Regions from separate parts of the Paenibacillus sp. FSL R7-0048 genome, predicted to be linked through region 3. Evidence: riboswitches for the same ligand, from Rfam matches in the RefSeq annotation. Region 3 holds a riboswitch; each other region holds the start of a gene.
The links. Region 3 has a riboswitch for cobalamin ahead of NSQ91_RS06935 (RCC1 domain-containing protein). Riboswitches for the same ligand answer to the same signal wherever they lie in the genome.
Positions count from the first base shown of each region.

Region 1: linked by a shared signal. The riboswitch ahead of NSQ91_RS04585 (DUF4430 domain-containing protein) and the one ahead of NSQ91_RS06935 (RCC1 domain-containing protein) in region 3 are both predicted to bind cobalamin.
Region 2: linked by a shared signal. The riboswitch ahead of NSQ91_RS03920 (S-layer homology domain-containing protein) and the one ahead of NSQ91_RS06935 (RCC1 domain-containing protein) in region 3 are both predicted to bind cobalamin.
Region 4: linked by a shared signal. The riboswitch ahead of NSQ91_RS02455 (anaerobic ribonucleoside triphosphate reductase) and the one ahead of NSQ91_RS06935 (RCC1 domain-containing protein) in region 3 are both predicted to bind cobalamin.

Region 1 covers NZ_JBBORF010000001.1:1,069,765-1,073,649, reverse strand. The annotation lists gene NSQ91_RS04585 (DUF4430 domain-containing protein) at 127-2,691, opposite strand; cobalamin riboswitch at 2,862-3,064, opposite strand; gene NSQ91_RS04580 (GAP1-N2 domain-containing protein) at 3,192-3,885, opposite strand, start outside.
Region 2 covers NZ_JBBORF010000001.1:900,563-904,447, forward strand. The annotation lists gene NSQ91_RS03915 (cellulase family glycosylhydrolase) at 1-900, opposite strand, end outside; cobalamin riboswitch at 1,242-1,442, shown strand; gene NSQ91_RS03920 (S-layer homology domain-containing protein) at 1,606-3,885, shown strand, end outside.
Region 3 covers NZ_JBBORF010000001.1:1,594,988-1,598,872, forward strand. The annotation lists gene NSQ91_RS06925 (Piwi domain-containing protein) at 1-670, opposite strand, end outside; gene sigK (RNA polymerase sporulation sigma factor SigK) at 789-1,340, shown strand; cobalamin riboswitch at 1,768-1,959, shown strand; gene NSQ91_RS06935 (RCC1 domain-containing protein) at 2,370-3,885, shown strand, end outside.
Region 4 covers NZ_JBBORF010000001.1:564,529-568,413, reverse strand. The annotation lists gene NSQ91_RS02470 (hypothetical protein) at 257-424, opposite strand; tRNA gene NSQ91_RS02465 (tRNA-Thr) at 659-730, opposite strand; gene NSQ91_RS02460 (MTH1187 family thiamine-binding protein) at 824-1,132, opposite strand; cobalamin riboswitch at 1,511-1,745, shown strand; gene NSQ91_RS02455 (anaerobic ribonucleoside triphosphate reductase) at 1,988-3,885, shown strand, end outside.

The sequences.
Region 1 (3,885 bases), 530 kb from region 3:
AAAATATTGTGTCGAATAAAAGTATATATTGTCATAAAACAACTTTCCTCAAATAAAAAAGGGCGGGCACCCGATCCGCTATTACTCCGAATCCATGTGTGCCCGCCTAATCAAACTTCCTCTTCCTTATTCTCCAGAGGTATAGTACCAGTACAAAGTATCACCGTTCTGCAAAATATAACTGTCTGCACTGATGCTTGGATCCGCATCCCGGTTCGTTTTATACTTCCATCCGCTGCTTGGGCCTCCATCAAATTCAGCCAACCCGTCAATAGATTTCACGTAGATGCTTCCAGCGTTGCCGGATGATACTACCTTAGTCCCTAATTGACTGACTAGTAAGCTATAAGCCGTTTCGCCCTCTTTTAGAGCTACTGTTGTACTGGCTAGGATGGTTCCTTTCCGGCTATCTCCAATCACTGAGAGGGTAGCGGTAGCTTTTGCTGGAGCAATAACAGACGATCCGACAGTCAGAGACTGAGTATAACGCGCTACGCTCGGTACGCTATCTTTAGCATAACCGGTAACAGTTATTGTATAGCTATTTGCTGGGAGACCCCCATCAATAACAGCCACACCTTGTTCATTCGTGATTACCTTCTTACCACCAACCGAAACCTGCACACCTGCAGCCGGTGAGGTAACCGGATCAGAAGTTAAGCTTTCCTGATTCCACACCCACTTTTTCTGTGAAACCTTTACAGTAAAAGCTTCATTAGCTTTTGGCTGTGATGGGGTAAGCACCACAGCATCTACAACCTGTGTATTTTCTCCTGCATAATAGACAAGCACACGATCGGATTCCTGTAGTTCGAACGCATCCATACCCACACTTGGATATATCCACTCCCCGCCGCGTGATACCACGAAGCTCCACCATCCGTCGTAAGTACCTTGCGAAACTCCATGGATACCTGATACAAAGTTGCCATAAGACGATTTGGTGATATCTACTTTAAAATCATCGGTAGACCCTAGTTGTTGCAACGCTTCAAGGGCATTGGAGGCTTTCAAAGTCCCCTCACTAATCAACCCTTCCGGGCCTTCAACGGTTAGCGAAGCTGTTACATTCTTAGAAATCACTTTTAGAGCTTTTGTATATTTAGCAATCGTTGGGGCTTTGCCTTCACGGTAGCCAGTTACAGTCAGTGTATAGTCACCTGCGGGCATATTTCCTGAGAATACGGCCTCACCTTTAGCATTCGTCGTTACCTTGTGAGCTCCAATTTGGACCTGAACACCCGCAGCTTTTGCAGTTACAGGAGAGGAAGTATTCGTAGCAGCGTCCCATTTCCACGTCTTACTAGTTACAGTGACGGTAAAAGAATCGCCCTCTTTAAGATTTGCTTTGGAAAGCGTAACGGAATCCACAAGCTTAGTGTCGTCTCCGGCATAATAAACCAGTACCTGATCTGAATCTTTAAGTACAAAATCACTCATGCCTACATCGGGATTAATCCATTTTCCGTCACGCGATACAACATACATCCATCCGTCATAACCACCAAAGCTTCCAGCAGCAATACTTCCGATGCCAGTCACATAACTGCCCGAAGGATTCGTGATCGGCAAGTTCGTTTGAAGCGCCAGCTTCTCTAACGCTCCAAGTGCGTTGCCAGCATAGGCGTACCCTTGTGCCAACGTGGCCTGTGGTCCCTCAATCGTTACTGGAGCGTAGATGAGTGAGCTCTGAATGGAGGATTTGGAAAAATCGTATAGCTTACTGTTGCTTCCTTTATATAGCAAATTATAGGCAACCAGCGCCTGAAGCCCTTGCTCTGTCGCCAGAATATTACTGCTTCCACCACGGCTATGGGTGAAGCTACCATCAGCTAGACGATAGCTAAGCAGGTTCTCCATTAGATCCACTTTGTTTTTGGTGTATTCTAATCCACTAGGATCAACTCCGAAGGAGGTGAGTCCAAGGATTGCTTGTGCGCTACTTTCAGCACTGTCACCGTAACCCCCATGGCTATCTTGAGCTGCAGATAACCAAGCTACGGCTTGTAGCCCTGCTAAGTAGGCTTCGGGATTATTTTTATGTGCCGCCAGAGCCGTCAAGGTTATCGCTGTCATATCAGGCTCACTTGCGCCTGATGTTAGTGCAAAGCCCCCATCCGGATTCTGTTTGGAGAGAATCTCCGTAAGGAGCTTATCCGCCGTCCATTTCCCGTCACTTGGGATATTATATTTACCAGAATCCAGCGCAAGTAAAGCATATACCGGATTATTAAGCGTCTGTTCACTGAGCTTGCTATTATTATAAATTTTCTCAATCAGATTATAGCCAGGAGTCGTTCCGTTACCAGCAAAGCTAGTAGGATCTGCACCAATCGCTCTCACTGCGAGCACGATTCGAGCATAATCGGTTACATTGGTGAAATCGCCAGCTGCATCCTTTACTTTTTTCTCAAGCTCTGAAAGGTAACTAGCCGGCAGCTTGTACCCTGCTTGCGCTAATCCAATGGCTTGCCAATCCGATTGCACGCCACCTTTCAAGAGATATTCTGCAGCCGCATAAGTCGCATCCGCAACATTAATCCGCTCCGCGGCAGTTGCCTCCAGACCGGCGCCAGCGCTCGCTTCTGCAAATATTTGTCCCGCCGGAGCAAGAGATGTTCCTAGAATTGAAATGACCATGAATAAGGCCAGCCCAAGTGCTACAAACTTGGAAGACATGATTTTCTTCATTGTTTAACCTCTTTCTGTATAAGAATGGGTACTGCCGGGAATAAGACGCATAACATAAAGACCGCCCCTTTGGAGGGCGGTCAGGGAAGATTACAAATTGAGGCTGCGGCGCTTGCTTCCTGCCAACAGTCCATCTGTATATGTTCCACATTCTTACCCCACGAAGAATAGAAACGCTCACGAAAAAGGCAGGTCTCCTGGCTAATGCTTCATCGCTGTTCTTCACCTTCCCACCCTACCTTCGGGGCAGTGGCTTATAGAAGAAACGCTCCGCACATACAGTGGCGGGACCGCGCCGGACTCTTGCACCGGACTTCCCTTTTAAGCAGACGACTAGATTGATAGAGTCTGCACCTTTTCCAGTATGTAGTATCTTATTTTGACATCCATAATCATATCTATTAATACATAGCATGTCTATAGAAAAGCTTAGTATGGGCAGCAAAAAAATGAACAGCAATACGCCACCTTCCGGTAGTTATTGCTGTTCAGAAAGCTTGTTATTCGACTGTTCCATCCGGACTTGCAGTCGGGGAGGGTTCAGCACTTGAATCAGAAGCTGGTGGAATATTAGGATCGGGATCTACGATCAATGTAAATCTTCCGGCTTTGATCATACTTTTCTCTAGAATTGTCGCTCCAGACTCCAATGTAACCTCAACCTGATAGGAAGGTTGTTCACCTTCAGTCACAGCTGTTGCGGAAGGTAACCCAGTGCTGTTCTCAGTATCAGAGGAAGGCGTAGTGGACGGAGAAGCATCAGCTACAGCGTTAGTAGAGTCTGCACCTTCTGCTGTTCCTCCAGTAGTGCCAGCGGCATCTGACTCGTCAGCAGCGTTTCCCTCATCCGTCCCATCCGTTGACGGCACTGGACAAGTCCCATTTGTAGCAGCGACCTTAAAGCTTTTATCTATCTCTGTAGACGAAGACATTAAACTAACCTCAGTCGGTTTAAACTGCACACAGTCATCTGCACTTGCGAAGGTGAACACCAATATGCTGCTCCCCTTATCTCCTTCGACGCTCTGATCCTTCAAGTATACTGAAGCCGGAGGCAGCATATTGCCTGCACTCTGAACAGGGGTCGGCTCAGGGCTTGTCCCCGGCAGAGCCGTCTTCGTATCATCCGGACGCAGCATACTGAATACGATAATTGCAATAATCACCAGAATACCCGTAATGGAGCCGGAGATT
Region 2 (3,885 bases), 690 kb from region 3:
GATGCCTTTAGCTACAAATGTATTGTAAACGTTATCAAAAGTTTGAGTGATATCGTTTTTTGTATCTTTTTCAAACGTGGTGTAGCCGGCAATGTTCACACTAAAAGGCCAGAAGCCATAGAAGTGAACGGTCGCAATAATATTTGGATCGTTCAGAGCCGTAATCGTCTTATAGAGATGATCCATTCTTGTTTGCGTAGGTGAAGACTCTAATGAAGGTAATACAAGTGGGCGGAGGTCGTTTTTCCCACCGGATTTCCGCACGATTTGATAGAAAGAGTTATTAAGTTCAGTAAGCATTTGCTCCATTTTTGCTTCGTCCGTGCTTCCACCATCGGTGAACCGAGGCTCATTTATGCTCTCGAACATCAGCTTATCGGATTTGTCCTTGAAGCGATCGGCAATTTGAGTCCAGGCTGCATCATAACGCGCCAGCGTTTCATCGTGTTTTTCTTCCATATGGCTTACCCATAGCCAGGAATCATGATGGACATTAATCATGACATAAAGCTTGGCGTCCAGTGCCCAGCCGACAACTTCTTCCACACGGTCGAGGTAGGCCTTTTCTAGGGTATAGTCTGGTGCCGCACCCATGTGAGTATCCCAGGTCACAGGAATCCGAATGCTTTTATAGCCTTGAGCGGCGATCTTTTTAATAAGATCTTGGGTCACACGTGGATTGCCCCAGGAGGTTTCATCCTCACCTGTAGCATCTAAAGTATTGCCAAGGTTCCATCCGGGCTGCATTTCGTCTACATAGGATTGGATCTTACTCTTTGGCGCTGCCTTAGCTTGTTGCTCGTCCTTAGTTGCAGCTGCGGCCATGGATGAGAACAGAGAGAGCAGAAGAGCGGTGACAAGTGTCAATGATAAGAAGGATTTCTGGATTCGCGTAGTCATTGAATTCTCCTTTGTGAGATAAATTTAGGATGCTTGGACCTGGCTTTGACGCTGTACTCGGTGGTTAGATGAATACAAACACCTCCAGTTTTATTTTGTAAACGCTTTCTGAATATACCCTAACATAGAATACACTTAGCGAGTACCTTACTAATTTGTGGTAAATTCATATAAGAATTAGTGATTTAAATTAATTTACCCCACACTTGGATAAAGAAATTATTTGAATAACCCTACTCGTAGAAATTGGTTATTCAATAGGATTATCTCTAGCTGCCCGTTATACAAAAAAGAAATATAACATGACAAAAGCATATATATTAGATATGATGAAGCATGAAAATTTAAAATTAGAAATAGGTGCCAACTATGAATGTTGCGGAAGTACAATCATAGATTGGTTAAATGGAAAGCGGGTGTGAATCCCGCGCGGTCCCGCCGCTGTGAAAGAGGAGTCCTTGCAAAATGCCACTGGGAAACTGGGAAGGCAGCAAGGGTGATGATACTTGAGCCAGAATATCTGCCTTTTTCTGTTACACCATCAAACTCTACGATCGATAGAGAGGTGCTTGAATAGTGTTTGCCAGCTATTACTGTGGTTCACTATCTTAACCTCTTGACGTTTATGTTGAGTGGTTTTTTTGTGGTTATGAGAAAGTTTATTCTGTTTTTTATCATAGGTATGAAGGGAAGGGTTATGGAAAAATGAAGAAAAATAAGTTTTTAGCGTGGTTACTTATTGTAGCTGTATTTATTACGACATTCTCTACAAGTGTAATCCCGGCTCAAGCAGATGGAGCAAGCTCTACCCTTAAAGGGTATGTATCTGTATCCGTAGAGAAATTCACCTTAGGCCAAGGGTATATTAAGGAACCTATTAAAGTTCCGATTTATGAAGGCGATAATGGCGCATCTTTAATAACACGTGCGCTAGGTGATGGGAATTATAGATATTTAGGAAATATAGATAGTGGTTTTTATTTATCAGAAGTTAAAGATAGTGGCAGAAGCGAAGTCAATATTCCACAATATATTTTAGATATGATTTCAGCCGATGGGAATACAGTCAGCACTAAAGCAGACCCCGAGTGGTTAAGTCAGTTTGACTACACCTCCATGTCGGGTTGGATGTATGCAGTAAATAATGTGTTTCCTCCGTTTGGGATGACCGATTATAAGCCTCAAGACGGTGACATCATTCGAACTCAGTTCACCACTTATGGCTATGGTTCTGATCTTGGCGGCTGGGGGGAAATCCCAGTTCAACTTGCCAATAAGGATGCTTTAACTGCGGAAATCGCCGAGATTAACAGTGCCCCTAATAAAGAAACTATTTTGGACAGACCAGTAGTGCAATCGGCAGTTTATGAAGCCTATTCCGTGCTCGAAAACATGGCAAGCTCTCAAATAAGTGTAGATCATGCGCTTGTCGGTCTTAATAATGCATTAGACATAGAACCCCCTGTTATTACAGTAAGTGGCATACAAGATAAACAGGAAGTATCCAATAAAGAAATAAGCTTCAAAGTAGCTGTCACAGACAATGTATATAGTGACATTACTCCAGAAGTGAAGCTGAATGGAGTTACTTTATCACCTGCAAATGGGGAGTATAAAGCTACTCTGAATTCAGGCAGTAATGCAATTACTGTAACGGCTCTTGACGGAGCTGGAAACAAAACAAATGTAACTTATCAGGTTACTTACAAACTGGAAACTTCAGTTGCCGTCAAACAACAGTTAGATAAAAACCTTGCTTATATTTTAAATACTGTAAAGAATCCAACGTTTGGAACAGGCAGCGGAGAATGGTCGATCCTTTCTCTGGCCCGGGCGAACTATACAGTACCTAACGGTTATTACGATCTTTATTACAACAATGTAGCAACGAAAATAGCATCAATCATTAAAGAGGATGGAAAACTCGACGCCAATAAAAGCACAGAGAATTCCAGAGCAATATTAGGACTTACCTCTATCGGAAAAGATATCACAAATGTTGCGGGATATGATCTGAGAAAAGCACTCGCTGATTATCAATATATCCAAAAGCAAGGCAATAATGGTCCGATTTTTGCTCTGATTGCGCTAGATAGCCATAACTATGAGATTCCTGTAGTTGATGGAGTTACAGAACAGACCACAAGAGAAAAACTAGTTCAGTACATTTTAGATAAAGAGGTTAAAAAAGGTACAGCAGAAGCTGGTGGCTGGGAATTAGGCGTAACCAAAGCCGATGTCGATATGACTGCGATGGCGATGCAAGCTCTTGCACCTTATTATGCATCCCGTGATGATGTAAAAGCTGCCGTGGATCGGGCCATCCAATGGCTGTCCGATAACCAAAACAATCAAGGCGGATTTACAAGCTGGGGAAGCACTAGCAGCGAGAGTATCTCGCAGGTAATTGTAGCCTTAACTGGTGTAGGCGTAGATCCGCACACTGACGCTAGATTTGTTAAAAGTGGAAATTCGCTTATTGATGCATTACTTAGCTTTGCTGCACCTGAGGGTGGATTTAAGCATATCCTCACAGACAAAGTGGACAATATGGCGACGGACCAAGGTACGTATGCTCTTGTGTCCTATGATCGTCTGATCAATCATAGCAACCGTCTCTTTGATATGAATGATGTGCAACTGGAACAACCAGAAGAACCGGGGCCTGGGCAACCAGAGGGTCCGAAAGAACTTCCGTTACCTTCTGGGGAGAACCCGAAAGTTGAAATCCCAAATGACGCTAATGATTATATCGTTCCGATCAGCGCTGGAGATAGCAACAAAGAAATCACAGTAGCTATTTCAGAAGAAAATCAATCAAAGGTTAGTGTCAATTTACCAAGTAACAGCGACCTTCCTCAGATAGAGGCCATAAAAGGTAACGTATCTGTAGTCATTCCTAAGGGTGCAAAAGTTACGAGTGGGGATGCCTCAACGATTGAACTGATTTCAGCTTTAACCGGTGCAGAATCTGCACTAAAAGAT
Region 3 (3,885 bases):
AAGCTTGCTTTCGTTCTTTAGTAAAATAACTAACAACTGATTGATTAAGTTCTGGAATTGCATCATTGATTGTAGAATTGGAGATTTCCACAAACTCATAATGAAGATTGTTATATATATCAATTACTCGATCGCCTTTAAAAATTGCGTTTGATTTTATTAAATCATATACCGATGCATTTGTACGATAACTATGATTTAAATCAAAACCAATGGTAATTTTGCCCGTATAGCCTACAGTAATATCACATTGTATAACCCTATGTATTGAAATATTTTCTACGACTTTTTCAGCTTTTAACCACGTGAATTTCCGACTTCCAGCAGCAATTTCTTTTTTTGGCTGAACACTTTCAATAGTTCTTAAAAGTAATCTTTCCAAGATAGTTCTCTCTGCTAGGATAGTGGGATTAATTGAGCGAATTTCATATTGAGTGAATGTGTACTCACCCCAATTTTCAATAGGTTGCCAGCTTGCAATATAGTGATTGAAAAAATCGATAACAAGCGACCTGTTTAATTTTCTTAAATCAAAAGAAGCATTTCCGTTTTCTGTATGTTGTTCAAATACATTACGCACAGGTAGCGTATATAAATGAATATTTAGAACATTTGTATTCGTGTCTGATTCCCATTCTGTAAGTACGTAGTGTGTTAGTGGTGTATTCATAATCTGTTCTGTTCACTCTCCCTATTGGCCTATACCGCAAAATCCATATGGCATATTTTAACTATACAATATATCCCATGCATCATCTATAAGCATCTTTAAATAAGGGTTCTAAGATATTATTTTATTACAAGGTGATTTTACATCGTATCATGTCCATAACGTCAAGAAATTCGATAACACCGGAGAGGACATGGAGGATCTGATCTCCATCGGCACCATCGGCCTGATTAAAGCTATTGAGAGTTATCGTCCAAACAAAGGAACCAAACTAGCCACATTTGCAGCACGTTGTATTGAAAACGAAATCCTGATGCATCTAAGATCCTTGAAGAAGACTCGTAAAGACGTATCCCTGCATGATCCAATTGGGACGGACAAAGAAGGTAATGAAATTACACTTATCGATATCCTTGGCTCCGAAGCGGATGATGTCATTAAAGAAGTCGATCTTAAGATCGTGAAGAGTAAGATATATCGTAACCTAGATATTCTGGATGACCGGGAAAAAGAAGTTGTCGTTGGGCGGTTTGGATTGGATAGGGGTGGGGAAGAGAGGACACAGAGGGAGATTGCTAAGGGGTTGGGGATCTCGCGGAGTTATGTTTCGAGGATAGAGAAGAGGGCGCTCATGAAGCTTTATCATGAGTTTTATAAGGCTAAGCGGTAGGGTCTTCTAAGTTATGAAAAAATAGAATTCGATAGACAGTAGAGATTTGAAAAGCGACTTTTCTACGGAGAAGTTGTTTTTTTATCGTTAACATGATGGGGAATTTTTCCCTTTGCACTATGGATCATCCCATTGATTAGGAGAGGTTTGATGTTGTGTAGGTAGTCTGCGCAATCTCTACTGTGTCATCATACTGCTACTCCCCCTATTCCACTCTCTATCAATGGTGGAGTGATTTTTGTCTAGTTACTTGCCAATCTGTGATTGGTCCATCCCAAGCGAAGTGAATGACTGCGTTCGGTTTTGTTAAGGTGTGTGTAACTCATGGTTTCATTCTCCCACGCAATGGATGTGGTGGTAATTCCATTATACGAATCTTCCTTAGGTGTTTTTGTCTGTCGCACTTCATAATAATTCATGGTATATTATTCCTGTTAATATTTATGGTGATTGCATAGGAATATCCTATCTAGCTTAAAAGGGGAATGTTGGTGAAATTCCCACGCGGTCCCGCCACTGTGAACGCACATTAAAATTCCATCATTAACTGCTTAATGTTAATGGTGGGTTTTTTAATGAACTGCGAAGCCAGAATGCCTGCCATAAATATATCCAACGAATCCCACGAGGATGGGAAGGAGGTTTTTTTATGTCTATATTCAATAGTGAAACTCTTTTATAGAATTACTTTAATAAAGTACTTGTTACATTGGAAATAATGTTGTTAATAAATTATTAATGGTAAAGGTTCATTTGGAATGAAGTAATTATTAGTTAGTTTCATGTTGTCGATGTATAGATTTCGGACAAAAATAAAAAAAAGTTACGGTTTGATTAAATGAAAGTATCTTTCAATATCTAAGAATTTGTTGATTTTTTTATGAGCTGTTTGGTTTTACACGATCATTTGTATTGTCTGTTTAGTTATTTTGCTGGATCCGAAGTTTATTATCCCAGTCATCCTATCTAGTATCGTAGATAACAACTAATTAACTGGAACTATTTATTAAATGGGAGAGAAAAATAAATATGAAGAAATATTATTCGTTATTAATTATCTTATTTCTTTTAGTTATATCGATTAGTCAGTTATCTTTAGTGAGTGCGGATGGTGTAAATCAACAAAAGGAGTTAATTGCACCTGAGACACAAATAATAAGCATATTGGAGGATTCCTCGTTAAAGGTGAATTTAAAAAACATTATTAGAGAAGGGAATTTTTTTCATTTAATTAGATTAGTAGATTTTGATAGTAATAAGGTGATAAATATAAAGAAATCAATTGAGAGGGATCAACTGATAATTAGTCCACAAATTGAATTGAAAGATGGTCATGATTATACATTACATATTCCTCCTTACTCACTTGAGGATATAAATGGAGAAAAATTAAATGATAGCTACTTCCTGAAGTTTCAAATTGTTAGCAATGAGAGCGCTAAAAAAAAATTATTAATAGAATCTATATCTCAAAATAATAACTCCAAAATCATGTCTTTAAATGAAAGCGCAAAGAGTTTACCCTCTACTTTAACTCGGGGTGTTTTAGAACATGGGGAAATATATGCTGGTATAGATAAAAGTGGTTTTATAGAAAAAAATGGGAATCTATGGTTATGGGGAAGTAATGAAATGGGACAGTTGGGGGACTTTATTACTCCATCTAGCAATAAACCAGTTCAGTTGGCTGGAACCGATGTGGTGTCGATGAATAAAGGATTTACTGGTGGAACTTTTAGTTCATATGCTTTGAAAACTGACGGTACAGTGACGGCTTTCGGATTCAATTATTATGGTTTTTTGGGTTTGGGACCTGCTGGAGATCAGACTGATTTTGTTGTCTCTCCAACTCCAATTTCTGGATTATCAAATGTAAATAATATCAGTAGTAGATTTTACCATACCCTCGCTGTTAAATCTAACAGAACAGTGTGGGGATGGGGAGATAATCAACGAGGGCAAGTGGGAGTCGATAGATTAGAACTTATTACAACTCCGGAACAAATTAAAGGTGTTAACGGGGTTGGGAATCTTATGGATATTATTGCTGTTGATGTTGGTGAAATACATTCTATAGCACTTTCGTCAACTGGAACTGTTTATGTTTGGGGAGGCAATAATCATGGTCAGTTAGCAAATGGATCTCTTAATGATGAGAGTTTCCCTAGTAAAGTGCAAATGGGCTCCAGTAATGCTTCTTTGTTAACAGGAGTTAAAGCTATTAGTGCTGGGGACAATTTCAATTTGGTTTTAAAAGAAGATGGAACAGTATGGGGCTGGGGGCAAAATGATAAAGGGCAGCTTGGAGACGGTACTACAGTAGAACGGCGCTATCCAGTCCAAGTCAAGGGCCCAAACGGAGTTGGTTTATTAAATAATGTAATTGCTATTAGCGGTGGAAGTAATTATTCATTAGCACTAAAGTCAGATGGAACAGTATGGAGTTGGGGAGAGAATAGCATGGGCCAACTTGGAGATGGCACAACTTTAGGAAAACTTACTCCTACTCAAGTAAAAGCGATAGGCGGTAAGAGTTTTCTGAATG
Region 4 (3,885 bases), 1.0 Mb from region 3:
TATCTATGAAAATTAATATTACCGCACATTTTAACATTGATATTACTTTATCTCTTCATCTGTTAGCCGTAGCCAGTCTTGCTTATGAACTCAGTTCACTGACGAGCTCGTGAAATTCGAGCGAAAAGTATCTGTACTAAGACACCTTGTGGTGTCTTTTTTATTTTTATAGTAATTACCATCTAACCGATCTGCCCCCGCAAGAGAAAAGCAGCTTATGCTGCTCCTCCTCCACCATTCTTCATTCTGATTGCTGTCAGCTTGCGCCACACCTTCCATCTGCTCGACAGTGACCACTAGTCATACCGTTTTCATTAGCGATTTCGCGCCATGTCTTATCTTCCTTGATACGTTTCTCCAGAAGAACAGGGAACGGCATTGGCTGTCCATCATATTCGACTTCAGGAAAGATTAGGCCATTCATCAATAAATATCACTCTGGATACTTATTCACATGTTCTCCCCAATCTGCAGGAAGCGGTGCCCCGATGTATCGGAGATTCTATTCTAGGAACCCGAAAAGAAGTGGAGAAAATTGACGAGACACCCACTTTACTCGGATAAAGGGTAGAAGAATGGAAGAAGTCAGGGGGATTTAACGAAAAATGGCACGGTCCCGGAATCCCGGAAAACCGCGCCATTGCGCCATTCTTAGATATGCTGGTGAAGGGAATTGAACCCCCGGCCTACGCATTACGAGTGCGTTGCTCTACCCCTGAGCTACACCAGCTTAACGCTGTTTTTCTGCCAAACAAAAAATATTATACAACTTTCAGCCAGAAACGCAAGCCTATTTCTCCCTGTTTTCCGCCCTCCTAAACTGCTAATCCACCTGTAGCTTACGCTCCACAGACTCTAACTTTCCACGGCTAGTAGAGGGTTTATCGCGGCGGTCGTCTATTTTAAGTGAGGTAGAGACACGTTCTGCACCTGCGGCAAAAGGAGACTCATGCAAAGCCTCTACCGCGGCAAAAATGCGTTGCAGAGGCCCTTCGATGATCGTACCCATAGACGTAAGTTCATAAGTAATCCCTTCTACTGTCTTCAGCACCCGCTGCATATCCGCAACATAGCTGCTAAGACTGGTACTGCCTGTTCCAATTGGAATAACTGTAACTTCAGCAATAGGCATGAGAATACCTCCTCGAAATTTTATAGTAGCTGTCTCCTTCCATTGTAACAATTCCACCGCTCTGTCACAAACTAAGCAAGATTATCCTCCCTTATCTCTTCTATTTCTTCTGAATACTCCAAAATATGACTTTGGGCTAAGAGTATTTTCTCATGAGCAAATTCTAGGGTCATCTGCACTATATTTATGGACTCTTTGTGGCATCTTTTCGGACAATTTATGAATCATTTTGCATCTCCCTGTGGATCAATTGTGGATTACTTATGGACAGCCTGTGGATCATTTGTGGAGTACTTTTAAAGAACCCGCTCCCCGCGCGGGTTTTCTAAAAAACTGTTTACAAACACAACATCTTGGGTTATTTTTATCTAACGACAACAAAATATAGTGGAGACAGGCGCTTTGATCCTTAACCGGATTTAGAGCTTAATAGGGAAGCGCGGTGAGAATCCGCTGCGGTCCCGCCACTGTAACCGGATGGCCTTCTTAAGCTTCTGGGAAGCTTGAGAATCCACATCTCCCGGCAAATGCCACTGAGGGTTAGGAACACCCTTGGGAAGGCGCCGAGAGATCCCACGGAAGCCAGGAGACCTACCTGTTTCGACGACACCAACTATTGATGCCTGCGAGGAACAGGGATGGTGTCCGCATGCGGTCATCTACGTAGAGACCTCTGCAAATATCCGTGTGGATATTTACATAACGCATCGGGCATTTTCTGCCATCCTCGGGTAGGGGATGCTTTTTTTATGTAATCTGAACAAATATACGACTGCTTATAGCAGTCCAACTTCTTATGGATATATGGATTTGATGATAGATGTTTTTCTTTTATACTGAGAGGAGAGCTGTACAATGACGTTGTTGGAGAGACAATTTAATGGAGTAGAAAATGCACGGGAAGTTCTTTTAGAAGAGCTCATTGATTTAGGCCGGGATATTATCGACAGTCGGGATATGGACCTATTGCGCGAGAATGCCAATTTGAATGGAGAGAGTTTCTCCGGTAAAATGAGCAAGTTCGGCAGTGAATATTCAAAATGGTACGCCCGCAATTTTACGATGCCGCCACAGCTAGTGCAGGCTATTGATGACAATGTCGTCTATGTGCATGATCTGGATCAATACGCGATTGGAACGACGAACTGTATTTTTATCCCGTTTGATAAACTTCTCCGTGAAGGTTTCAATACCGGCAACGGCAGCGTTCGTCCTCCGAACTCAATAATGACAGCTATGTCTCTGGTAGCGATTATTTTCCAATCCCAGCAAAATGCTCAATATGGTGGTGTATCCGCCAATAAACTCGATTACGATCTGGCACCTTATGTAACCAAATCCTTCGCCAAGCTGTTCCGCAAGGGTCTGGATTATTTTGAAGAAGGACAAGCTGACGAATCTTTGGGCGAGATTACGATGAGCCGGACCGATCTGGCGGAGTCATATCCAAGAGCGTTCCGTTTTGCACTAAAGGAAACCGAAATCGAAACCCTGCAAGCGGCTGAAAGTATGGTACATAATCTGAATACCATGTCCAGCCGATCCGGTGGACAAATACCGTTTACCAGCATCAACTACGGTACTTGTACTTCACCAGAAGGTCAGCTTGTGATCAGTTCTCTGCTAACCGCAACTATGAACGGACTTGGCAGCGGAGAAACACCAGTGTTCCCGATTCAAATCTTCAAATGCAAGCAAGGAATCAATCAACAGCAAGGCGATCCTAACTATGAACTGTTCCTAAAAGCAGCTGAATGTTCTGCGCGCAGACTATATCCAAACTTCGCTAATCTGGACGCTCCGCTCAACTTGCAGTATTATGATTCAAGTGATCCTGATACGGAGTTCGCTACAATGGGCTGCCGAACCCGAGTGCTCGGTGACCGTTTTGGGCGTAATCATTGCTCTGGGAAGGGCAACCTTTCCTTTAATACACTAAATCTGGTTCGGCTAGGTCTGGCACACGGCACAGTAACAGGCAGACGTACCGTCGCAGACGAAGCTGGCTTCTATGAAGATCTAAATCATTATATGGATATTGCGCTGGAAGGACTTCTCCATCGCTTCCACATCCAAACCGCACAAAAAGCTAAAGCTTCCGATTTCATGATGCGAGAAGGCGTTTGGGAAGGCGGCGAACATCTTGCACCCGATGACACTGTAGGCGATCTGCTGAAGCATGGCAGTCTGTCTCTTGGCTTCATCGGTATGGCGGAATGTATGAAAGCTATGTACGGCAAACACCATGGCGAGGATATGGAAGTTCATGCCAAGGCGCTGGCTATCGTGCGTCATATGCGGGACTATTGCGATCGGAAAAGTGAGGAACTGGATCTTAACATCACCCTGTTCGCTACTCCAGCAGAAGGTTTGTCCGGTAAATTCACCAAAGTTGACCGCAAGGTACTGGGTTCCATTCCGGGCGTAACCGACCGTGAATATTATACGAACTCTTTTCACATCCCTGTATACTTCGATCTGGGTGCTGCTCAGAAGATCAGCTTGGAAGCTCCTTTCCATGAATACTGCAATGCCGGGGCTATTTCTTATGTCGAATTAAACGGCAATGCCCGCAACAACCCATCGGCTTTTATCAAAATCATTAAATATGCGCTCGAACAACAGGTCAGTTATTTCAGCATTAACCATCCGATTGACCGCTGCTCCAGCTGTGGATACGAAGGCGTAATTGGGACAAACTGTCCTTCCTGCAACGCAAATGAGAATGATGTGCACATCCGCCGTTTGCGCAG